3 regions of the Zoogloea oryzae genome follow, and region 1 is predicted to be linked to each of the others. Evidence: riboswitches for the same ligand, from Rfam matches in the RefSeq annotation. Region 1 holds a riboswitch; each other region holds the start of a gene.

Region 1 (3,373 bases):
TGGTTTGAAGCTGTGATGAAGCCCCGCGACTCAGCGGAAGTCGTAGCGCACCGAGCCGAACAGGGTGCGGCCTTCCGCCGGGTAGAAGTAGTAGTCGCCGGCGAAGGACGAGTACAGGGCGTAGGGCGCGTACTTCTGGTTGGTGGCGTTGGCGAGGCGCAGCTGCAGCGTCACGTCACGCACCTTCCAGTCGGCGTGCAGATCGAGGATGCCGTAGCCGTCGAGCATCTCCTTGGTGTTGTCGAAGTCGCCCCCGAAGCGGCGCTTGCCCACGTGGGTCCAGGTGGCGCCGTAGCGGCCGGCGGTGGCGGCGTCGAACACCGCGCCGACCCGGTACTTGAGGTTGGGCACGAGGGTGACGGTGTTGCCGCTGTAGGGGCCATCCACGAACTTGGCGTTCTGGGTGATGAGGCCGGCGTTGAGCTCGAGGTTACGCAGGGCGCGCCAGCGGGCTTCGAGTTCGAGGCCTTCGCGGCGGGTGCGGTCGAAGTTCTCGTTGGCGTAGGTGATGGGGTTGTAGCCGATCTCGTCGGTGAGGCTGAGGCGGTAGATGGCGCCTTGCACCATCAGGCCGTCGGCCTTGTAGCGGGCGCCGACTTCGAGGTTGGTGCCGTGCTGGGGCCGCACGTTGCCGCCGGTGAACACCGGGGCGTAGGTGAGCGGGTCGTAGCCGAAGAGCTCGTCGGTGTTGGCAAAGCGGAACACCTGGCCCCAGCGGGTGAACAGCCGGGTGCTGCGGTCGAGATCCCAGGCGAGGCCGGCTTCGAAGGCGTTGCGGGCGTGGGTGGCTTCGCCGTCGATGCCATTGGCGCGGTCTTCGGCGTGCTGGCGGACAATCTGCCGGCGCCCGCCCAGGGTGAGGTGCAGGTCGGAGCGGAGCGAGGTGGTGTTCTGCACGTAGAAGGCGCGCGAGAGCTGCGAGCCAGCTTGATCCAGCGCGACGTTGTCCACCTTGCCGTGGAACACATCCAGCCCGGCGACGGTGGTGCTGGCCAGCCCCGCCAGGCCATGGCGCCACTGCAGGCGCGGGGTGAAGGCGGTGGTGTCGCGGTTGGCGATGTAGGGCGTGGCGCCGTACACGGCGTTCTGGCGCGAGGTGTTGTAGGTGATCTCGCCTTCGAGCATCAGGGTGTCGGTGATGGCGTAGCGTACGCCCGGGCGCAGGCGGTAGCCCTCGCGCTTCTGGTGGTCGGTGAGGCTGCGGGCGCGGGAGGCGTCGGCGTCGTAGTCGGCGCGCTTGATGGAGCCCGGCAGGCCGTTGGAATCGCCGTAGGCGGCCACGTCGACGAAGACTTCGCGCTCGTCGCCAAGGATGTGCCCGACCCGGCCGGAGACGGCGCGCTGGTCGCCCTGGGTGTTCTTGCGCCAGCCGTTCACGTCGGCGTAGTTGGCGAAGATGTTGAAGTAGGTGGCGTCGGCCGAACCGGCGGCGGATACATCGACCCGGCGGTAGCCGTAGCTGCCGAGGGTGAGCCCGGCGCTGGCGCGGGGGGCGCCGGATTTGTCGGTGATGATGTTGATCACGCCGCCCACGCTGCGGTCGCCGAACAGCACGCCGCCGGTGCCACGCATCACTTCGACGCGCTCGACGTTGTGCAGCGGGATGGCCGACCAGTCGATGCCGCTCATGTCCACCGGGTTGAGGCGCTGGCCGTCCACGAGGATCAGGGTGTTGCTGCCGGCGGATTCGCCGAAGCCGCGCAGGTCGACCACCGTGTCGATGCCCAGCGCGCCGGACATCGGGCGCACATCCACGCCGGCGGCCATGCCGAGCACGTCGGGCAGGCTGGCGCCGCTGCGGACGATGTCGTCGCGGCTGATGCGGGTGAGGCTGACGGGGGCTTTGGAGTCGGCGTCGTCGAAGCGGCTGGCGCTGACGACGACTTCGGGCTGCACGTCGGCGGCATGGGCCGGCGCGGCAAGGGCGGCAGCCACGGCGAGCGCGACGGCGGAAAGGCGGTTGATCATTTTTATGTGTTCTCCCTGGCCCGCTGGCGTCCCCGCCGGATCGGGCAAATCATGTGTGGAAGCACGTGAGGGGAGAAACCGCGAGATGCGCCGGAGAACACCGGCCGCGCCCGTCGCCACCACCCCGTGGCACTTCCGCTTGGTGTGTCCGAGGCCGGTATCCGGGCTTGCAGGCTGGGCCGGGTGGATTGACCACCGGCCGCGGCGCGTCGCCTTCCCAGGTTGAAAAACCCAGTGGCTCATTGACGCGCCATGCACCTGCTTACCGTTGCGGGGGCAGCACAGGCATGACGGCTTCGAGGAAGACCGCGCACCTGTTTCCCGTTTAACTCCTGGGCCGGATGGCCCGTGGAGCACCTGGAGCACTTTGTTGCCGGCAGACATCGCCGCCGGCACACAGCCTGCGATAATACCACCAATTCAGACACTTCCGGATTTCCATGAGCTGCGAACTGATCCTCGGCGGCGCCCGTTCGGGCAAGAGCCGCCTTGCAGAACAACGGGCCGCGGGCAGCGGCGCTGCCGTGCATGTCATCGTCACCGCCGAGGCGCTGGACGCCGAAATGGACGCCCGCATCACCCGCCATCAGGCCGACCGCCCCGCCGGCTGGCAGGTGGTCGAAGCGCCCCGCCAGCTCGCCGCGGCCCTCGAGGCCACCGCCGCGCCCGATCGCTGCGTGGTGGTCGACTGCCTGACCTTGTGGCTCGCCAACCTGCTGGACGGCGCCGAAACCCTCGCCCCCGGCGAAGGCGCCGAGTTGCTGCCGATGTTCGCCCGGGAGCGCGCCGCGCTGCTCGACCTGATCCCCCGCCTGCCCGGCCGGGTGATCTTCGTCGCCAACGAGGTGGGCCTTGGCCTGGTGCCCGAAACGCCGCTCGGCCGGCTGTTCCGCGACGAGGCCGGCCGCGTCAATCAGGCCGTGGCGGCCCTGTGCGAGCGGGTGGTCTTCGTCGCCGCCGGCCTGCCGCTGGTCCTCAAGGACACGCCCCGCCCCTGACCCCACTTCCCACCCTTCCCATTTCCCACCACCCGCCCCGCCCTGCTAGCATCCGCCGCTTCGCCCCGCCCCCGCCGCCGTCATGACCTACGCCATCGCCCGCCCCGACCAGGGCATCGCCGCCGCCCTCCAGCAGCGCATCGACACCAAGACCAAGCCCCTCGGCGCCCTCGGGCGGCTCGAAACGCTGGCGAAGCAGATCGGGCTCGTCCAGCAGACGTGCTCGCCCGAACTGCGCCAGCCGCAGATGCTGGTCTTCGCCGGCGATCACGGTGCGGCCAAGGCCGGCGTGTCGGCCTACCCCCAGGACGTGACCTGGCAGATGGTCGAGAACTTCCTGGCCGGTGGCGCCGCGATCAATGTCTTCGCCCGCCAGATGGGCCTCGGCCTGACGGTGGTGGATGCCG
Region 2 (9,781 bases), on a different contig from region 1:
CCTGGTGCCCAGCGCCCCTGCACCGAGCGCCGTCGCACCCAAGCTTTCAGCCGACGCGATCCTGCCGGCGGGCTCGGCGATGGCGCAGACCACCGAGACGGTGGTGGCCATCGGCACCTCCACCGGCGGCACCCAGGCGCTGGAATCCGTGCTGCGGGCGCTGCCCCGGGTGTCGCCGGGAATCGTCGTGGTGCAGCACATGCCGGAGAAGTTCACCGGTGCCTTCGCCCAGCGTCTTGATGGCCTGTGCGAGGTGGAGGTCCGCGAGGCCCGCCACGGCGACCGGGTGATGCCGGGCCGGGTGCTCATTGCGCCGGGCGGGCGGCACATGCTGCTCAAGCGTAGCGGCGCGCAGTACGTGGTCGACGTGATCGACGGCCCGCCGGTGAGCCGGCACCGGCCGTCGGTGGATGTGCTGTTCCGGTCCGCCGCGCGCTTTGCCGGTCGCAACGCGGTGGGCGTCATCATGACCGGGATGGGCGACGACGGCGCCCGTGGCCTCAAGGAAATGCACGACGCCGGCGCCTGGACGGTGGCCCAGGACGAAGCCAGCTGCGTGGTATATGGCATGCCCAAGGAAGCCGTGAAGCTGGGCGGGGTGGACAAGGTGCTGCCGCTCACCGACATCCCGGCGGCGATCCTTGGCCGGATCAGCCGCCGTAGTTGACCCCTGCGTCTGGGCGGATCACGACAATCCGGCGGCCTTTTCGGCGCCTTGCCGACAAGGCCGCGGACGTCCGGCGCGCACCGCCCGACCCAGGCTGATGGCATCGATCTTGCACGGGGTGTTTGTCCCGCCACCAGCAAGGCTCGCCCATGAAGTTCTACATGACCCCCGGTTCGTGCTCCACCGGTATCCACATCCTGCTCGAAGAGGTGGGCGCGGTGTTCGAGGTGTACATCGTCAATCTGCCCGCGGGCGACCACCTCAAGCCCGACTACCTGGCGATCAACCCGAAGGGCACCATCCCGACCCTGGTGCGTAACGATGGCACGGCGATCACCGAGTTTCAGGCGATCGCCTGGTGGCTGGCCCGTCAGTACCCGCGACGCGGGTTGCTGCCCACTGATGCCGAGGGCGAGGTGCGCGTGCTGGAGGCGATGAACCACGCGGTCGGCACCATCCACGGCCAGGGCTTCACGCGGATCTTCACCACCGCCAACGTCACCCCCAACCCGGCTGACCACGACGCGGTGCAGGCCCGCGGGCGGCAGATCGTGGCGGACGGCTTCGCGGTGATGGATGGCCTGCTCGCCGGGCGGGAATACCTGGTCGGCACCTTCTCGATCGCCGACGCGGCGCTGTTCTACACCGAGTTTTGGGCCGACCGCCTGAAGCTGCCGCTACCGCCCAACTGCGCGTCCCACTTCCGCCGCATGCTGGCGCGCCCGGCGGTGAGCCAGGTGCTGCGGGAGGAAGGCTATCGGGTTTGAGCAGCACGCCGTTTGCCGCGCTCCAATGAAAACGGCCCCTCCGGAGAGGGGCCGTTCTGCGTGGGCAGGGCTGGATCAGCCGCAGGTGCCAACCGCGCCGCAGGCGGTGCAGAAGTCGCAGCCGTCCTTGCGGATCACCGAGTGGTTGCCGCATTCGGTGCACAGGGCGCCCTGCATCAGCTTGGGCTCGTTGGTGTCGCGGGGGGCTTCGAGGATGCCCATCTCGCGGGTCGGGTAGCCGGCTTCGTCGAGCACACCGAGCATGGCGTAGCGGTGGATCACCAGCGCGGCCATGTAGGCGACGGTGGAGGGCCAGTTCTGCTGACGGCGGGTGCCCGGCACGAAGGCCATGAAGTCACCCAGGGGCTCCGGGTAGTCGATGAGCTTGCGCAGCTTCATGCCGATCCAGGCCGGGTCCATCACGCGCATGTCGAGGGACAGGATGCGGGTCAGGCCGTCCAGGGCGCGCGGGTAGTTGCCCGACAGCCACATGGAGTAGGGGCGGGTGACGCCGTCCGGCAGGGTGATTTCCTTGAGGCCGAGCACGAAGTCTTCGCCGGTGGCCGGGTTCTGGATGTCGACAGTCCAGGACAGGGTGCCGTCGGTGCCGGTCTTGGGCTCCTGCAGGCTGAACACGCTGTCGAGCACCGGGGTCGGCAGATCGCCTTCGAGGGCGTTGAGCTTCTCGCAGCGGTAGCGCACGACCTGGGCGAAGGCGGAGACGACGCCCGGCATCAGCTTCTGTTCGCCGTGGGGCGGGAAGCGCAGTTCGAAGGGCTTTTCGCCGACGGTCTTGGCCAGCGCTTCGAGCTTGAGCTTGAGCCAGCCACGGTCGTTGGCGCGCATGTCCATCGAGAGCGTTTTGGCGACGGCGCCCAGGCCGCGGGGTTGGTCGGCGCCATTCACCCACACTTCAAACGGGAAGCTGCCCTTGGCGGGGCTGTCCTCGACCGGGTCCATGTGGCCCACGAAGAGGGCGAAGTTGCCCTGCGGGGTGTTGAGCATGTAGGTCCAGGCAGCGTTGCCATCCGGCAGATCCGGGCGGCCCGGCCAGCGCAGGGACGAGAGCACCGGGGCCGGCAGGTTCTTGATGGACAGACGACGGTTGGTGTCGTCGGACATCTCGACATCCTGCGGCTGCTTCTGCTCGCTGCTCGGGGTGACCGACAGCACGGAGCCCAGCACGCTGTTGGGGCGGTAGGTGGCGAGGCCCTTGAGGCCGGACTTCCAGGCGTCGAGGTAGAGGTTCTCGAACTCGGCGTAGGGGTAGTCCTCGGGCACGTTCACCGTCTTGGAGATGGAGGTGTCGATGAACGGGGCGACGGCCGCGACCATGTCCTTGTGGGCCTTGGCGGAGATCTCGAGCGCGGTCACGAAGTACGGGGGCAGCTTGTTCACGTCACCGCCCAGGTGACGGTACAGGCGCCAGGCGTAGTCCTCGACGGCGTGTTCCTTGAAGGTGCCGTCGGCCATCCGCTTCTTGCGGGTGTAGGTGTAGGAGAACGGCGGTTCGATGCCGTTGGAGGCGTTGTCGGCGAAGGCCAGGCTGATGGTGCCGGTGGGGGCGATCGACAGCAGGTGCGAGTTGCGCAGGCCGTGCTTGCGGATCTTGTCCTTCACTTCGCTGGGCAGGCGCGACGCGAAGTTGCCGCCGGACAGGTACATGTCGGCGTTGAACAGCGGGAAGGCACCGCGCTCCTTGGCGAGCTCGACGGAGGCCAGGTAGGCCTGGTCGCGCATGAACTCGGAGATCTGGGTGGCCATCGCGCGGGCTTCGTCGGTGTCGTAGCGCAGGCGCAGCATGGCCAGCGCGTTGCCGAGGCCGGTGAAGCCGAGGCCGACGCGGCGCTTGGACTGGGCTTCGGCGTGCTGCTGTTCAAGCGGCCAGTGGGTGGCTTCGAGCACGTTGTCGAGCATCCGGATGGAGGTCTCGATGGTCTTGCCAAAGCCGGTGAAGTCGAAGCTGGCCTTCTCGGAGAAGGCGTCCTTCACGTACAGCGTGAGGTTGATCGAGCCCAGGCAGCAGCAGCCGTAGGACGGCAGGGGCTGCTCGGCGCACGGGTTGGTGGCCTCGATGGTCTCGCAGTAGTAGAGGTTGTTGTCCTTGTTCATGCGATCAAGGAACAGGATGCCCGGCTCGGCGTGGTCGTAGGTGGAGCGCATGACCTGATCCCACAGATCACGGGCGCGCACCTTGCGGTACACCCACAGCCCGTCGTCGCGCTGGTAGCCGCCGGCGGCCTTGATGTCGCTGGACGGTTCGGCCTTGTGGGCGAGCTCGACGTCGCCATCGGCTTCGACGGCCTGCATGAACAGGTCGGTCACGGCGATGGAGACGTTGAAGTTGGTGAGGTCGCCGTGATCCTTGGCGTGGATGAATTCCTCGATGTCCGGGTGGTCGCAGCGCAGCACGCCCATCTGGGCGCCACGGCGGGAGCCGGCGGATTCGACGGTCTCGCAGGAGCGGTCGAAGACGCGCATGTAGGAGACCGGGCCGGAGGCGTTGGACTGGGTGCCGCGCACCATCGCGCCCTTCGGACGGATGGAGGAGAAGTCGTAGCCGACGCCGCCGCCGCGACGCATGGTCTCGGCGGACTGGGCCAGCGCGGTGTAGATGCCGCAGCGGCCGTCGACGGATTCGGTGATCGAATCACCCACCGGCTGCACGAAGCAGTTGATCAGCGTGGCAGCCAGGTTGGTGCCGGCGGCGGAGTTGATGCGGCCGGCAGGCACGAAGCCGCGCTCCTGGGCTTCCAGGAACTTGGTCTCCCAGAACAGGCGCTTTTCTTCGGATTCCATCGCCGCCAGGGCACGGGCGACACGCAGGCGCACGTCGGAGATGGTCTGCTCGTTGCCCTTGGCGTATTTCTCCAGCAGGACCTCGCCGGAGATCTCCTGCGGTTCGAGGTTGGCGGCGGTGGCGGGCTGGACTTTGGCGGTTTTGGTCGTGGCGGTCATGGCTCTTGGATGGCTGATCGGTAATGATGTAAGTCGGCGCATAGCTTACCCCCGGAGAAAGAAATGAGCAAAAATTTTTGACGTTTAAAAACAAATACTTAAAAAAATCAATAGTGCTTCAAAACTTTTTTTTCTACTACATGTAGTAGTGTTTTTGGGCTGGAAAATCAAGGAAAAAACTTCGGCAAGGTGGCTCAGGCCTTTGATTTGTCGGGAAAATGCGGCCCCGTGGATGCCGAAATCCTGCGTGGGCGGGGCGCACGAAGGCCCCGGAGGCCCTCCGCGTGGGAGGGTTTTTCGGGGGCGGGGGATGCGGAACGGATGGGATGCCCGGCCGTGTGGCATGCCTCGCGCGTGTGGAAGGGCTGGCAAGGTGAGGCGTGCCGGTGAGCGCGCGGGCTGCGCTACGGCCCCGGGGGTGGGCTGCCGGCTGTGGCGAGACAGGGTTGGCGAGCCACTCGCCGCCTTTGGCCACCCGAATTGGATTGGCCTCCACGCCATCGATCTCGAGCGCGATCTTCAGCCGCCGGCCGGAGCCCGTCAGGGTGGATTCGACCCGCACCCGGATGGCGTTTGGGTGGCAGGGGGGATGAGCGGTCCGGTGGCGATCGCGTCGAGCGTCTTCGGGCGGATGGGGCTACGGTTGGGGCGGATCAGGAACAGTGCCCCGTCCATCAGTGGTTACACGTCAATCCGGGAGGAGGGCAGGAAGATCCGTGCCAGATCGAGAAGGCCAGCAAGCTCCGCTGATCCACCGCCAGGACTCAGCCCGCTGCAAGGCCCGGACGCGTGGGGGTCCGGGCGTTGTCGTTTTCAGCGGGCGGATGCCTTGCGGTGGCGCAGCCGTCTCCACGCGAGCACGCAGCCGCTCCCGGCGAGGAGTGCGCCCAGGAGGCACAGGCCCGTGGCGAGGCCCTCGCGGAGCGTCGGCAGTGCGTGGAGCGGCGGAATGTCGAGCCGGTGCAGGCCGTTGAAGACCCAGCGGTGGAGCCGGTTGGCGTCATCGATGCGGGACAGCACACGGCCGGTGGCGGGGTCGAGATACCAGGTGGTGTCTTCGGCATCGGCCAGGCGGATGCGTGCGGCCGGGAAGACCGCCTGATTGCGTCGGCCGTAGTGGTACAGGTCGGGCGCGTGGATGATCTCGGCGCTGGCGACCGGATGCCCCTCGATGGCCGCGATGGCGGTGGCGAGGGTTTCCGGCGCGAAGGGCGCGGCCGGGCGGGCCTGGTCGTCGAGGCGCTGGATGGCGCCCGGTGTGCGGACTTCCAGATAGCTGCGGCCGCCAAAGCGATACCACTCGGCCTCCCGGGCGTCGGGCACCTGGGCAAGCTGGCGGTGGAGCAGGGCGAGGTTGTCCGACGGGCTGTACGCCACGCCGGCCAGCTTTTGGGTGGCGCCCTTCGGCAGGCTGCTGAAGGCCAGCAGGCCGAAGGGATGATTCGACAGCCAGCCCGACACCAGCCAGGTGGCGGCGAGTCCGCCGACGGTAACGCCCAGCAGGTGATGCCAGCGTTTCCAGCCCCGGTAGGGCGTGATCGCGCCCCGCGGGTAGCGCCGCACGAGGCGCAGGCGCTGGAAGCCGAGGATCAGCCCGGCCGCCACCGTGAGCATCGCCGCGGCCGGCAGCCACAGCACCAGCTGGCGCCACAAGGTGGTGTCGTCGCCGCGCAAGGGGGTGAAGTAGATCCAGTGGGCGACGGTGCCGATCCAGTTCCAGCCCCGCTCGAAACGGGTGGTGTCCAGCAACACCTCGCCGCTGCGGGACGAGATGTACAGATCGGTGCCTGCCGCGTCGTCCAGGGACACGCGCAGCAGCGGGCGGTGAGGGTTGTAGGTGGTGTAGACCGTCCATTGGTCGCGGTCGACGCTTTCGACGCCGGTGGTTGGCGCGCCGGGCAGGAAGTGCCGCGCGGTGGCCGTGGCGGTGTCGGGCGTGACGGCTACCAGCGTGCCGTCGTCGGCCCACACGCTGCAGGCGCCGTCTGCGGTGCCGAAGTGAAACACCGGCCGGCCATCGGCCATCGCCAGCCGGACGCTGCGGGGCTTCTGGGGGCAGGCGCGGGCCGCGACGGCCGGGCTGACGCGGATCGCGTCCGGCTGCAGTGGTTCGAGGTGCGCCAGCCGCTCTTCGGGCGTCAGCTTGGGGAAGGGCACGTAGAGCATCACGATGCCGGAGACGAACCAGCCGAGGATGAGCACCCCGGTGACGATGCCGAGCCAGCGGTGGGCAAGATGCAGGAGGCGGAGCAGGCGATGTTTCATCAGGGCTTGCTTGGGGCGTGAGGGCCGGGGAGTGTAGGTGGATTCGGCGGTGACTGCGTCTGTTTCGGGCGCGCAGTACGTGGCTGCGCGCCCGGGTGGATCAGCAGGGGATGGGGTTCGGGCTGGCCCGGGTACGTAGCGTGGTCGGGCTGGGTGCGGCAGGCGAGACCAGCACCGTCAGCCGTGGTGGCTCGAAACGCTGCAACTTGCGCAGGCCGAGCCTGGCCACGATCCGCCGGGCGGCCGGGTGGCCTTCGATGCACAGCACCCGCTCCAGCCCGTTGCCCTCCGCCCAGGCGACTACCGCTTCAAACAGCCGGGTGGCCAGACCCGCCCCGCGCCAGGGGGCGAGCACGCTGAAGCCCAGCTCGCCGCTGTTGCCGGCGATGCCCAGATGCGCCAGGGCGAGGGGTGGATGCTCCGCCGGGCCGATGGCCAGCACGAGGTCGCGGGCAAAATCGACGCGCGCCACATAGGCCCGGATGCTGGTGTCGGACTGGGGCGCGTTGAAGCGGCTGACCCTTTCGGCCGGGTTGAGGGCGAGGAGGTGGGCGAGCACCCGCAGGCGGGCGTCGCCCCCCAGACGCAGGGAGGCGGACTGGGGGTTCATCCCGCGCTCCCGGACTGATGGGCTGCGCCGACCGGCGTGGGGCGGCCCGCTTCGTCGATGGCCACGAAGACGAACGATGCCCGCGTGCACAGCCGCGACCCGGCCTGCCGGGGTGTCTCGGCGGTCATGGTCACCTCGACGCAGAGCGAGGTGCGTCCCACCGAGCTGATCCGGGCGCGGGTCTCGACGATGTCGCCCACGCGGGCCGGGGCGACGAAGTCGAGGGTCTCGCTCGAGGCCATCACCACCGGCTTGCGGGCCCGGCGGGTGGCGGCGACCAGCGCGGCCTTGCCCAGCCAGTCGAGGGCCTGCCCACCGTGGAGGATGCCCCGGTGATTGACCTGCCCGGGAAAGACGATCTCCACCACCCGCACCACGTCGGCGGGTACGGCGTCGAGGAGGGGGATGGATTCGGTGGATTCCGTCTCGTCGCCCACTGCCACCATCACAAAATGCCCGGTGAGGCAGAGGGTGCGTTCGCCGGTGAGCATGTCCTCGGCGCACAGGCGGGCTTCCACGTCCACCGAGCGGCGCCCGGTGCGGACGATCCGCCCGCTCACTTCGGCCAGATGGCCGGCGGGCACTGGTGAGCGGAAGTGGGTCTGGCTGAGGGCGGCGGTGACGACGGTGCGGCGCAGCCGGCGGCTGGCGAGGACGAAGGCGAACTTGTCCATCATCGCCAGCGCGGCGCCACCGAAGAGGGTGCCGTGGTGGTTCGACTGGCCGGGGAAGACCACGTCGACGAGGGAGAACAGCTCGCCCGGCGCGGGGGCTGGCAGCAGGCGGTCGAGGGGATCGCGCAGGTCGTCGTCGGCGGTGGTGGGAAGGGGCTGGGCCGCGGTGGCCGGGGTGTGGGTGTGGGACATGGTGAGGCTCCTGGTCGGACTGTCCGCTACCCCGCGGACGGTCGATGGCAGATCCACCTGCCCGGTGGGGCAGATGGCGTGGCGCGGCAGGCCGGTCTCCGGGCTCGCAAGTCTTGACCCTTCGCCTTCCCGGACGTATCCAGTGGCGGGCGGCTTCGGGAGAAGCCAGCCGTGAAGGGTCCGCACTTGCCTACCGTTGCGGGGGCAGCCGGGGCTTGGCGGCGGACTGGCCGCCGCGTACCCCGTTCCCGTTTCACCCGGTTTCGCCGGAAGGGCGGAACCAGGCACCTGTCGCAGGGGGTGCAGCCGCCCGGGATCGGGCTTGGCGCCGGCTGCGCGGCGCCGGGCAGGCGCTGGCCGGGTCAATCCCAGGCTAGCGCGCCGCCCGTCTGGTACTCGGTGACGCGGGTTTCGAAGAAGTTCTTCTCCTTGCGCAGGTTGGCCTGCTCGTCGAGCCAGGGCAGCACGTTGGTGGCGCCGGGGAAGGGTTCGGCCAGCCCCACCTGACGGGCGCGGCGGTTGGCCATGAAGCGGAACTGATCCATGTGCTGCCCGGCGTTGTAGCCCAGGATGGGCGAACCCAGGATGTAGGCGGCGTAGTCGGCCTCGGCGGCCTCGGCTTCATCCCACAGGGTGCGCAGGACGGCGGGGTCGAGGCTGAGCCCTTCCTCCTTCAGCAGCTCGCGCACCACGCGGATGCCGAAGGCGCAGTGGAGCACCTCGTCACGCATGATGTACTGGAGCTGCTCGGCGGCGCCCTTCATCAGGCCCCGGCGCTGCAGGGCGAAGATGGGCGTGAAGCCGTTGTAGAACCAGCAGCCTTCGAAGATCGCCGCAAAGAAGAAGTAGGACAGGGCGAACTCGTGGAGGTTGGCCCGGTCACGCAGGTCGAAATCCGGGCGCATTACCCGTTCCAGGCGCCGGCTGGCGAGGGCGATCTTGCCGTGGATGGCCGGCACCACCCGGTAGCGGTTGTAGATCTCCTGCTGGTCGAGGCCGATGGTCTCGATGCAGTGCTGGTAGGTCCAGGTGTGCAGGGCTTCCTCGTACACCTGGCGGGCCTGGTAGATCTGCAGTTCGGGCGCGCTCATCTTCTCCATCACCGCCAGCCCGATGTTGCGCATGGCGAGGATGTCGGAGGTGGTGAGGTAGGCCAGCACGTTTTCGAAGACGTGGCGCTCGGCGTCGGTGAGCTTGTGGTGGTAGTCGTGCACGTCCTGGGCCATGGAGATTTCGAGCGGCGTCCAGTGGTTGCGGTTGGCCTTGAGGAAGAACTCCCACGCCCAGGGGTATTTGAACGGGGCGAGCTGGTTGATGTCGGCCCGGCCGCCGACGATGCGCTTGTCGGCGGCGTTGATGGCAGCCCGGGCGTCGGTGGCCATGGCGGGCACCGGGGCCGGCGCGGGAATGTCCCAGTCGTTGAAGCGGGCGGTGCTCATTGGCAGGTCTCGCATTCCGGGTTGTCGATGGCGCAGAAGCGGGGGGCTTCGTCGGCGGGCGGGGTGTCGTCGCGGCCACCGGATTTTTCGAGCTGGCTGGCGCCCAGGGTGCGCAGGTAGTAGGTGGTCTTGAGGCCGCGCAGCCAGGCGAGCTTGTAGATCTCGTCGAGCTTGCGGCCGGAGGGTGTGGCGAGATAGAGGTTGAGGGA
Region 3 (9,781 bases), on a different contig from region 1:
AGAAGTCGAGCAGCACGCCGCCGATCACCACCACGCCGGCGTCCCGCAGGCCGGCCGAGAGCGCCGCCACCCGCTTGTGGGCCGAGGCGTGGCGACGGGCCACGATGATGGCGCTGCCGCAGGTGGCGGCGACGAGCTGGGCGTCGGCGCCCACTTCATCGGCCGGGGTATCCACCAGCGTCATCTCGAAGGTTTCCCGGGCCACCGCGATCTGCGCGCCGAAGGCCGGGCGGGCCAGCAGCTCCTGGGGGTTGGGCGGCACGATGCCGGCCTGCAGCACCGACAGGTGATCGAAGCGCGAATGGGGCTGGATCGCCCCGCCCTTGTCGCCCCGCTCGGCCAGCCGCGAGGCCAGGCCGCCGGCGGGCGGCAGGCGGAACAGGGTCTGCTGGCGCGGGTTGCGCAGGTCGCCATCGACCAGCAGCGTGCGTTCGCCCAGCTGGGAGAACACCACCGCCAGGTTGGCCGCCAGCCAGCTGCGCCCTTCACCGCGCACGGGGCCGACGATGGCGACGGTGCGCAGCAGCGGGTTGGCCATGCGCCGCAGCACCAGCTGGCTGCGCAGCTTGCGCAGGGCTTCGACGCGGGGCGAGGTGGGCTCGAAGGCGGCCACCAGCTCCGGATCGGCGCCCTGGTCGCCGGCGGAGAGCACCGGGTAGTCGAACTGCCGCGACAGGGCGGCGTGCACGTCGGCCTGGGTCACCAGCCCGAGCTCGATGGCGGCCGCGCCGAAGGGAATCCCCCGCTCCCGCTGGCGGGCCGTGACACGGGCCACCGCGTCGGCCGACAGGCGGCCGGTGGACACGAGGATCTCCCCCAGATTGGGGAAGGCGACCGGAGGTTTTTCAAAGGCAGACACGTGGGAATGACCGGAAAAGGATTTCATGTCCATGGATGCTCCTCAGGCCCGCCGCAGGGCCAGACGCAGGCGCGAGCCTTCGTTGGCGGCGTCCTGCAGGCGGGGGATCTCGGCCAAGAGCGGCGCGCCGATGGCGTCGTCCAGGTCTGCGGCGCTGCGGATGCGGCGGTCGAACAGCTCGCGCACGATGCTCACCGCCATGCCCAGCAGGGCGCCGATGACGATCGCCAGACCCAGGTTGAGCAGCAGCTTGGGGCTGGCCGCTTCGGTGGGCGGCACCGCCACCGACAGCACGGCCACGTTGCCCTGGCGCGACTTGCTCTCGAGGCTGGTCTGGGTCAGGCGGGCCATCACCAGGTCGTAGGCCTTCTGGGCGCTGTCCACCTCGCGCTGCAGCACGCCCATCTCGTCGCGCTGCTGCTTGAGCTGCAACACACGCTGCTTCTGGGCTTCGAGGCGGCTCTTGACGTCGCCTTCGCGGGCCTGGTTGATGCGGGTGTTGGTGCCCACCACCGCAGCCACGTTGCCGGATTCGGCGCGCAGGCGGGCACGCAGGGATTCCACCTCACCCTTCACGCGCTGGTACTGGGGATGGTTCTCGCCGAGGTAGCCGGAGAGCTCGGAGAGCTTCGCTTCCTGGCGGGCCAGATCCACCTTGAGGGCCTGGACCAGCGGGCTGGCGGTGACTTCGTTGGCGCTGCCGCCCTGGCGCTGGCGCGACGTGGTCTCGGTGCTCTGGGCCTGGATGGCCGTGTATTGGGTGGAGAGCTCGGTGAGGCGCGCGCTCTCCAGGTCGAGCTTCTCGTCGCCCACCAGGCCGTGGCTGCGCTGGAACTCCGACAGGCGGGCCTGGGCGGTTTCCAGGTTGGCGCGCAGGGCCTTGGTGTGTTCGTCGAACCATGCGGCCGACTGCTTGGCCGGCTCGATCTTCAGCTCCAGATCGGTCTCCACGTAGGCCTTGGCCAGCGCGTTGGCGTAGTCGGCGGCAAATTTCGGATCATCGCCGGTGAAGGTGACGGTCAGCACGTTGCTCTCGTGGGACGGGCTCACCTTGACGAACTTCTTCAGGCGGCCGGCGATCCAGCGGTCGGCATCGCCCTGCCCGCCCGAGGCCTTCTGCCACTTTTCGGCCCAGCGCGGCATCTGCGCCACCTTGAGGGCCGCCACCGCCTTGGCGCCGACGCGCTCGCTGGCCATGATGTCGGCCTGGGTGGCCAGGAAGCCCGGCGTCGAGCCGCCGCTGCCCGGATGCACCACCAGCGGATCGCCGCCGCGCGCCTCGACCACCACTTCGGACGAAGCCACGTACTGGCGCGGCAGCACGAGGCTCACCACCAGGGCCAGCAGCACCACGCCGCCCCACACCATGAAGAGTTCCCTGCGCCGGGCCCGGAGTACCGCCAGGAGTTGAGTGATGCCCATGTCGGCGTCCGATCAGAAGAGGGCCTCGCGGACGACGATCACGTCATCCGCCTGCACCAGGTCGTTGAGTTGGGGGGTGAGCACGCGCACGGCACCGTCTTCGCCACGGCGATGGATGCGCACGCCGCGCTCGGTGCCCCGCTGGCTGAGGCCACCGCCCATGGCGAGGGCCTGCAGCACGGTCATCTGGCGCTCGATGCGGTAGGCGCCGGAGCGCTGCACCTCGCCATACACGTACACCTGCGGGGCGCGATGCACGTAAAGGGTGTCGCCCGCCATCACCGGCAGGTCCTTCTCCGGCGTCCAGGTGACGAAGAGTTCGGTCACGTCGATCTCGGCGCGCACCCGGCGGCCGCTGCGCATCCCGGTGAGGATCACCTTGTCGGCGCCCTGGGGCGCCATGCCGCCGGCCAGGGCCAGGGCGTCGGTGACCTTCATCGCGGTGCTCTCGAGCGGGTAGCGACCGGGCCGGGCCACCTGGCCAAGCACCGCCACCTGGGCGCCGCGCACCTGCTGGAGCACCACCGTGACCTGGGGCTGGAGCACGAAGCCGCCCTTCTTCAGGCCGTCGGCGATGGCCTTCTCGGCGCCCGCCACGCTCAGCCCGCCCACCTGCACGTTGCCCACCAGCGGGTAGCTGATCGAGCCGGTCTCGGAGACGCGGGTCTCGAGGCTGAGATCCGGGTTCTGGAAGACCGAGATCTTCAGCCCGTCACCCGGCCCGAGGCGATATTCCTGGGCGGCCGGTTCCTGCCCGGCGGCCTCCCGCGCATGGGCCGGCACCAGGCCGGCGACGAGCGCGAGCCCGGTCACCAGCGCGCCCAGCGCCGCCTTGCCGCGCTTCCAACCTGTCGTCAAAACACCCACTGCAAGCTCCCCGCCAATGTCCAATAGTTGAAACTCTGTGCCGCCTCGGTCGAACTGCGCCGTTCCCGCGTCAGCGAGGTGATCCAGCGCGTCCGCGGCGTCAGCTGCCAGGTGCCGGCCACCGCGGCCAGCACACCCTTGTCTTCCCGCTGGGAGGCGGTGCTCACACCGAAACCGGGGTCGCCCCGGTACTGGGCGTCACGCCATTCCAGGCGGCTGTCCACCCGCAGCTTCGGCGAGTACTCCCACACCGCCCCGAAACGTAGGCCCTTCACGGCCACGTAGTTCGAGACGAAATCCTGGGCCGGCTCCACGTCGTGGCGCAGCGTGGTACTGATCAGCGTGCGCGGCGTCACCCGCCACTCGAAGCCGACGCTCCCGTTGTGGCCCGTGTAGTTGTTCTGCGGAAAGCGCTGGTAGCTGCGGCTCACCGTACCCAGCCGGGCCAGCAGGCGCGTTCCGCTTCGCAGCGGCAGCGTCGCTTCTGCGAAGAATTCGTCCTGCTCGAAGCGCGATTCGCTCAGACCAGTGACCGTCACCGGCGCGTTGGGGTACTGCCCCTGGGCACGCCGGCGGGTCACCGCCACCACCGCTCCCGACGCCGGCGCGTAGCGCAGCACAGCGTCAAAACCGGCAAAATCGATCTCGTTGCTGGGCCGCGAGCCATCCGGATATCGCCGGCTGCCCTGCCCCACCTGCGCGCCGACAAACCAGTCCGGCGCCACCTGATAAAACCCGCCGGCCGTGAACTGCCGCGTCACACCCAGGCTGCGCTGCTGCTGGCGGTAGTACGCAAAATCGTCGGTCGCCTCGCGCTGTTCAGCGGAGAGCTCACCCTTCCAGTCCGGCCCGGCTGTCCAGCGCCAGCGGCCCACGAGGCTGTTGGCGTTGTTGTCCAGAAAACCGAACTCCCGGTAACGCGACACCGCCAGCTCGTAATCGAGGGTGAACTGCTGCCCCGCGTAGTACTTCTCCAGGCCCAGGCCCAGCTTGGTGGTGCTGTTCCAGTCGCCCATCCCCTTCAGGCCGGCCGCGGTGGCCGCCGCCGCACCGGAGAGCCGGAACAGGTTGCTGTCGTAGGTGAAGGTTTCGCTAACGCTGATCCGCGAGCCGATGCCCTTGCCCAGCGGCAGGTCGATGGGGTCGCTGCCCCGGTCTTCCGCCGCCACCTTTGCCGACTCGTCGGACAGCGCCCGGCTCAGCTCCAGATACGGCGGGTCCGGCTCGTCGCTCTCGAAAAGCGGCCCCGGCCTGCGCGGTTCGCCCAGCATGGTCGAAACGTGGAGGGCCACGCCTTCGCTACCAAAAGCGGGCAGACCTGCCCCGATCAGCAGCAAAACACCCCCGACACGAACACCAAAATCACGCAAATCCGCACCCCGATTAGCAAGTTGCAGCATCTTGAGGGAGAAGCGGACGAAATCAAGCCAAATTTTACGCATTTTGCAAAAGCACCGGCGTTCTGCACAGTTTTTTGCAAACAAATTCACATATCCAATAAATTTGACATTAACAATATCGAACTTGCAGTACATTCCGCATCGACCAGACAACCATCGGGATACAACAGTCCGCCATGCAGGCCGCCATCGAACGACAGGCGCCGGGCATCAAGCCCCACCTGTCCCTGATCTCCATCTTCGAGGCCCTTCTCGACCCGATCGCCTTCTCCGGCAGCCTGCTGGGGGTGGCGAACTGGTTTGGCGTGGGCGGGCAGCCTGCCTACGCGGTGCTGGCGATCACGGTGTTCCTGCTGGCCCAGCCGATGCCGATGCACATCGACAGCGGCCTCAAGGCGCTGTACCGGGGAAGCTGGCTGAAGGGGGTCGCGCTGTTCGGCATCCTCACCCTGATCGGCCTCTTGACGGGCTTTGGCAGCGCCTACGCGCCAGAGGTACTGCTGGTGTGGTTCGTGGTCGGGCCGGCGACGGCCGCCCTCGCCCGCCATGCCGCCCACACCTTCACGCCGATGGTCATGGCCCACGCGGGCTACCGCCAGCGGGCGGTGATCGTGGGTGCCAGCCACGCCGGCCTGGCCGTGGCCGACCGTCTCGAACGCTCCCGCCGCGCCGGCAAGCGCCTGCTCGGCTTCTTTGACGACCGCCATTCGAGCCGCCACGCCCGCGCCGGCATCCACCATCTGGGCAAGATCAAGGATCTGGTGGACTACGTGCGCGACAACGACGTGGACGTGATCTACATCGCCCTGCCCATGAGCAGCCAGCCGCGCATCCTCCAGTTGCTGGACGAGCTGCGCGACACCACGGTGTCGATCTATTTCGTGCCGGATTTCTTCATGACCGACCTGATCCAGGCGCGCATGGACGACCTGGGCGGCCTGCCCGTGGTGGCGGTATGCGAATCACCGTTCACCGGCGTCAATGGCCTCTTCAAGCAGGCTTTCGATTTCATGCTGGCGGCGGCCATCCTGGTGATGATCTCGCCGCTGCTGGTGGCCATCGCCATCGCAGTGAAGGCCACTTCGCCGGGCCCGGTACTGTTCCGCCAGTACCGCTACGGCCTCGACGGGGAGCGCATCCTGGTCTACAAGTTTCGCTCCATGAGCGTCTGCGAGAACGGCGACACCATCACCCAGGCCCGGGTGGGCGACAGCCGGGTGACGCCTCTGGGCGCCTTTCTGCGGCGCACCTCGCTGGACGAGCTGCCCCAGTTCATCAACGTGCTCCAGGGCCGCATGAGCATCGTCGGCCCGCGCCCCCACGCTGTGGCCCACAACGAGACCTACCGCAAGCTCATCAAGGGCTACATGATCCGCCACAAGGTGCGCCCGGGCATCACCGGCTGGGCCCAGGTGAACGGTTGCCGGGGCGAGACCGAGACGCTGGACAAGATGAAGCGGCGCATCGACTTCGACCTGGAATACCTGCGCAACTGGTCCTTCCTGCTCGACCTGCGGATCATCCTGCGCACCGTCGGCCTGATCCGCAAAGACCCGAACGCTTACTGAGGCCGACCTGAAAATACGAAAACGCAGCCTGCCGAGGGCTGCGTTTTTTTGCTTCAGGGGGAGCGCGCGCGGTAGGTCGGACTTCAGTCCGACATCACGGGTTGAGCAGGCAGGGGTTGTTGGACTGAAGTCCGACCTACAGGGGCAGGACACTTCGTCTGCCCGCAACCGACGGACTTACAGCGTCAAGCTGTCGCCGGGCTTGGGCAGCATCACGTCCTTCCAGCCCAGCCGGTCGCGGATGGCCTGGGCGAAGGTGGCCGAGGCGCCGGCCTCGCCGTGGATCACGCAGGTGTGGCGCGGCGGGGTATGAACGCCGCCGATCCAGTCCAGCAGCCCGGCCTGATCGGCGTGGGCCGACAGCCCGCCCACCGTGTAGACGCGCGCCCGCACCGGCACCGGCTCGCCAAAGATGTGCACCAGCCGCGCCCCATCCACCAGCCGCCGGCCCAGCGTGCCGGCTGCCTGGAAGCCGGCGATCAGCACGCTGCATTCGCTGCGCGGCAGGTTCTCCCGCAGGTGATATTTGATCCTCCCGGCCTCGCACATGCCGCTGGCCGAGATGATGATCGCCCCGCTGCGCACGTCGTTGAGCGCCCGGGAGGCTTCCACGTCGGCCACGAACTCCAGCTTGAGCTTGTTCGGGTGCACCTTCAGCCACTCGAGCAGATCCCGCGTCTCGCTGTCGAGCAGCGCCGGGTGGGCCAGGGTGATGCGCGTCGCCTCGTTGGCCATGGGCGAATCCACGAACACCTTGAGGGGCTCCAGCCTTCCCTGCCGCACCAGATCGGCCAGGATGTAAATGATCTCCTGGGTGCGCCCCACCGCGAAGGACGGGATCACCAGATTGCCGTGGCAGGCCCGGGTGCGGCCGATGGCGGCGATGATCTCCTCCTCGGTCTCGGGCAGGGGGCGGTGCAGGCGGTCGCCGTAGGTGGATTCGATGAGCAGCAGGTCGGCCGACGGGATGATCTTCTCCGGGTCGTTCAGCACCGGCCGGTCGCGCATCCCGATGTCACCCGAGAACACCAGCCGGCGCGGCCGGCCCTCGCCCGCGGCGGTCACCTCCAGCCATGCCGAACCCAGGATGTGCCCCGCATCATGAAAGCGCACCGCGATGCCCGGCGCCGGCTCGATGGTCCTTCCGTAGGGCGCCGGCTGCAGCAGGCCGAGGGTGGTCTGGGCCTGGGCCACGGTGTAGAGCGGCGCCGCCACGCCCCGCTCGCTGCCGCCCCGGCGGTGCTGGTGGCGCAGCTGCCACTCGGATTCCTTCTCCTGAATGTGGGCGCTGTCGGGCAGGAGCACCGCCAGCAGGTCGATGGTGGCCGGCGTGGCGTAGATCGGGCCGCGGAAGCCCAGCACCGCCAGCCGCGGCAACAGGCCGGAGTGGTCGATGTGGGCGTGGGTCAGCAGCACGAAGTCGATGTCCCGCACGTCAAAGCCGAAATCCAGCGCCCGGAGGTTCTTGGCCCGGGCCTCGCGCCCGCCCTGGAACATCCCGCAATCGACCAGGAAGCGGACATCGCCGACTTCCACCAGGGTGCACGAGCCGGTCACCTCGCCGGCCGCGCCAAAGAAACGGACTCGCATTTGAACGCACCTCCTTGACGAATCGAGCATGAACCCGGCCAAGACGGATTGCAATGGCGCGCACTTCGCCGACCTCGCCCCATGCCGCGGACCCGCTGCCGGGGCGGACTAGATATGGGCCTCGACAACCCCCGACAGCCCTACCCGCAGTGCCCCGGCTTGACACGCCGGATACCACCCCCCTACCATCCGCCTCGTCATTGGTTCCCCGCAAGGGGATGAAAAGGGAAGCTGGTGCGAGGCCGTCGCCTCAAATCCAGCACTGCCCCCGCAACTGTAATCGGCGAGTTTCGTGCCCCCCACTGCCACTGGATGCGCTCCGGGAAGGCTGGCACGAGGCGACGACCCGAGAGTCAGGAGACCTGCCATGGCCCATTCCTTCAGTGCTTTTGGGGCGGGGTGTCCCTGAAACGAGGTGTCTTCCTGTCGCCACCGTGCGCCAGCGCGGATTGCAGGGCTTCCGCCCGTGCGTTGACGCCGGGCGCGGCTCCAGGTCCTCGATTCTCCGCCCCCCAATTCGGAGAATCGCCTTGCTCGCCACCGTTCAGACTCCATCCGCATCCGCCAGCGCGTCGGCCATCGCCGCCCTGCAGGTGATCCGCCGCAACGGCGCCGTCGTCGCCTTCAACGCTGACAAGATCGCCATCGCCATGAGCAAGGCCTTCCTGGCCGTCGAGGGCAGCGCCAGCGGCGGCTCGGCCCGGGTCCGGGAGATCGTCGCGCGGCTCACCGACACCGTGCTGCGCGCCCTCACCCGCCGCCTGCCCGATGGCGGCACGGTGTCCATCGAAGACATCCAGGATCAGGTGGAGCTGGCCCTGATGCGCTCCGGCGAACACGACGTGGCCCGGGCCTACGTGCTCTACCGCGAACGCCGCGCCGCCGAACGGGCTGCCGGCATGGCATCCGCGGGCACGCCGACCCTCCACGTGCTGGCCGACGGATGTCGCATTCCCCTCGACACCAACGCCCTGCTCCGCCACTGCGAGGCCGCCTTCGCCGGCCTGGGCAACGAGGTGTCGGCCCACGCGGTGCTCGATCTGGCCCTCCGGAACCTCTACGACGGCGTCCCGCTGGCCGACGTGGACCAGGCGCTGATCCTCGCCGCGCGCAACCTGATTGAGCGGGAGCCAGCCTACAACCGGGTCACCGCGCAACTCCTCCTCGCCAGCCTCGCCCGGGAAGTCCTCGGCCAGCCGGTGAGCCTGGCCGACCTGCCCGGCCACTACGCCGAGGCCCTGCCGGCCTTCATCCGCACCGGCATCAATGCCGAACTCCTCGACCCGCGCCTCGCCGAATTCGACCTGGGCCGCCTTGGCGCCGCCCTGGTGCCCGAGCGCGACCAGCAGTTTGGCTACCTGGGCCTGCAGACCCTCTACGACCGCTACTTCCTTCACATCGACGGGCGGCGCATCGAGCTGCCGCAGCTCTTCTTCATGCGCGTGGCGATGGGGCTCGCGGTGGGCGAGATTGACCGGGAGGCCCGCGCCATCGAGTTCTACAACCTGATCTCGTCCTTCGATTTCATGTGCTCGACGCCGACCCTGTTCAACAGCGGCACCCGCCACTCGCAGCTGTCGTCCTGCTACCTCACCACGGTATCGGACGACCTGGAAGGCATCTACCAGGCGGTCAAGGAGAACGCCCTGCTGCAGAAGTACGCCGGCGGCCTGGGCAACGACTGGACCCCGGTGCGCGCCCTGGGCAGCCGCATCAAGGGCACCAACGGCCAGAGCCAGGGGGTGATTCCCTTCCTCAAGGTGGTGAATGACACCGCGGTGGCGGTCAATCAGGGCGGCAAGCGCAAGGGCGCGGTGTGCGCCTATCTCGAAACCTGGCACCTGGACATCGAGGAGTTCCTCGACCTGCGCAAGAACACTGGCGACGAGCGCCGCCGCACCCACGACATGAACACCGCCAACTGGATTCCCGACCTGTTCATGAAGCGGGTGATGGACAACGCCGACTGGACGCTGTTCTCGCCGTCGGACGTGCCGGACCTTCACACCCGCTTCGGCGCCGATTTCGAGGCCGCCTACTGCGCCCACGAGGCCCGGGCCGACGCCGGCGAGATC

The links. Region 1 has a riboswitch for cobalamin ahead of QQK25_RS21850 (TonB-dependent receptor). Riboswitches for the same ligand answer to the same signal wherever they lie in the genome.
Region 2: another riboswitch for cobalamin. It lies ahead of QQK25_RS03485 (acyl-CoA thioesterase); the one in region 1 lies ahead of QQK25_RS21850 (TonB-dependent receptor).
Region 3: another riboswitch for cobalamin. It lies ahead of QQK25_RS03475 (ribonucleoside-diphosphate reductase subunit alpha); the one in region 1 lies ahead of QQK25_RS21850 (TonB-dependent receptor).

The regions. Positions count from the first base shown of each region.
Region 1 covers NZ_BSPX01000126.1:2,546-5,918, forward strand. Annotated here, with positions in the region: gene QQK25_RS21850 (TonB-dependent receptor) at 31-1,968, opposite strand; cobalamin riboswitch at 2,104-2,344, opposite strand; gene cobU (bifunctional adenosylcobinamide kinase/adenosylcobinamide-phosphate guanylyltransferase) at 2,409-2,966, shown strand; partial or broken gene QQK25_RS21860 (nicotinate-nucleotide--dimethylbenzimidazole phosphoribosyltransferase) at 3,049-3,373, shown strand, end outside.
Region 2 covers NZ_BSPX01000005.1:78,373-88,153, reverse strand. Annotated here, with positions in the region: gene QQK25_RS03510 (protein-glutamate methylesterase/protein-glutamine glutaminase) at 1-667, shown strand, start outside; gene QQK25_RS03505 (glutathione S-transferase family protein) at 817-1,434, shown strand; gene QQK25_RS03500 (adenosylcobalamin-dependent ribonucleoside-diphosphate reductase) at 1,510-4,392, opposite strand; gene QQK25_RS03495 (PepSY domain-containing protein) at 5,206-6,657, opposite strand; gene QQK25_RS03490 (GNAT family N-acetyltransferase) at 6,758-7,267, opposite strand; gene QQK25_RS03485 (acyl-CoA thioesterase) at 7,264-8,133, opposite strand; cobalamin riboswitch at 8,206-8,440, opposite strand; gene QQK25_RS03480 (ribonucleotide-diphosphate reductase subunit beta) at 8,496-9,572, opposite strand; gene QQK25_RS03475 (ribonucleoside-diphosphate reductase subunit alpha) at 9,569-9,781, opposite strand, start outside.
Region 3 covers NZ_BSPX01000005.1:67,578-77,358, forward strand. Annotated here, with positions in the region: gene QQK25_RS03445 (chain length determinant protein tyrosine kinase EpsG) at 1-886, opposite strand, end outside; gene epsF (chain length determinant protein EpsF) at 902-2,281, opposite strand; gene epsE (polysaccharide export protein EpsE) at 2,294-3,148, opposite strand; gene QQK25_RS03460 (porin family protein) at 3,136-4,440, opposite strand; gene QQK25_RS03465 (undecaprenyl-phosphate glucose phosphotransferase) at 4,725-6,116, shown strand; gene QQK25_RS03470 (MBL fold metallo-hydrolase RNA specificity domain-containing protein) at 6,294-7,706, opposite strand; cobalamin riboswitch at 7,891-8,090, shown strand; gene QQK25_RS03475 (ribonucleoside-diphosphate reductase subunit alpha) at 8,237-9,781, shown strand, end outside.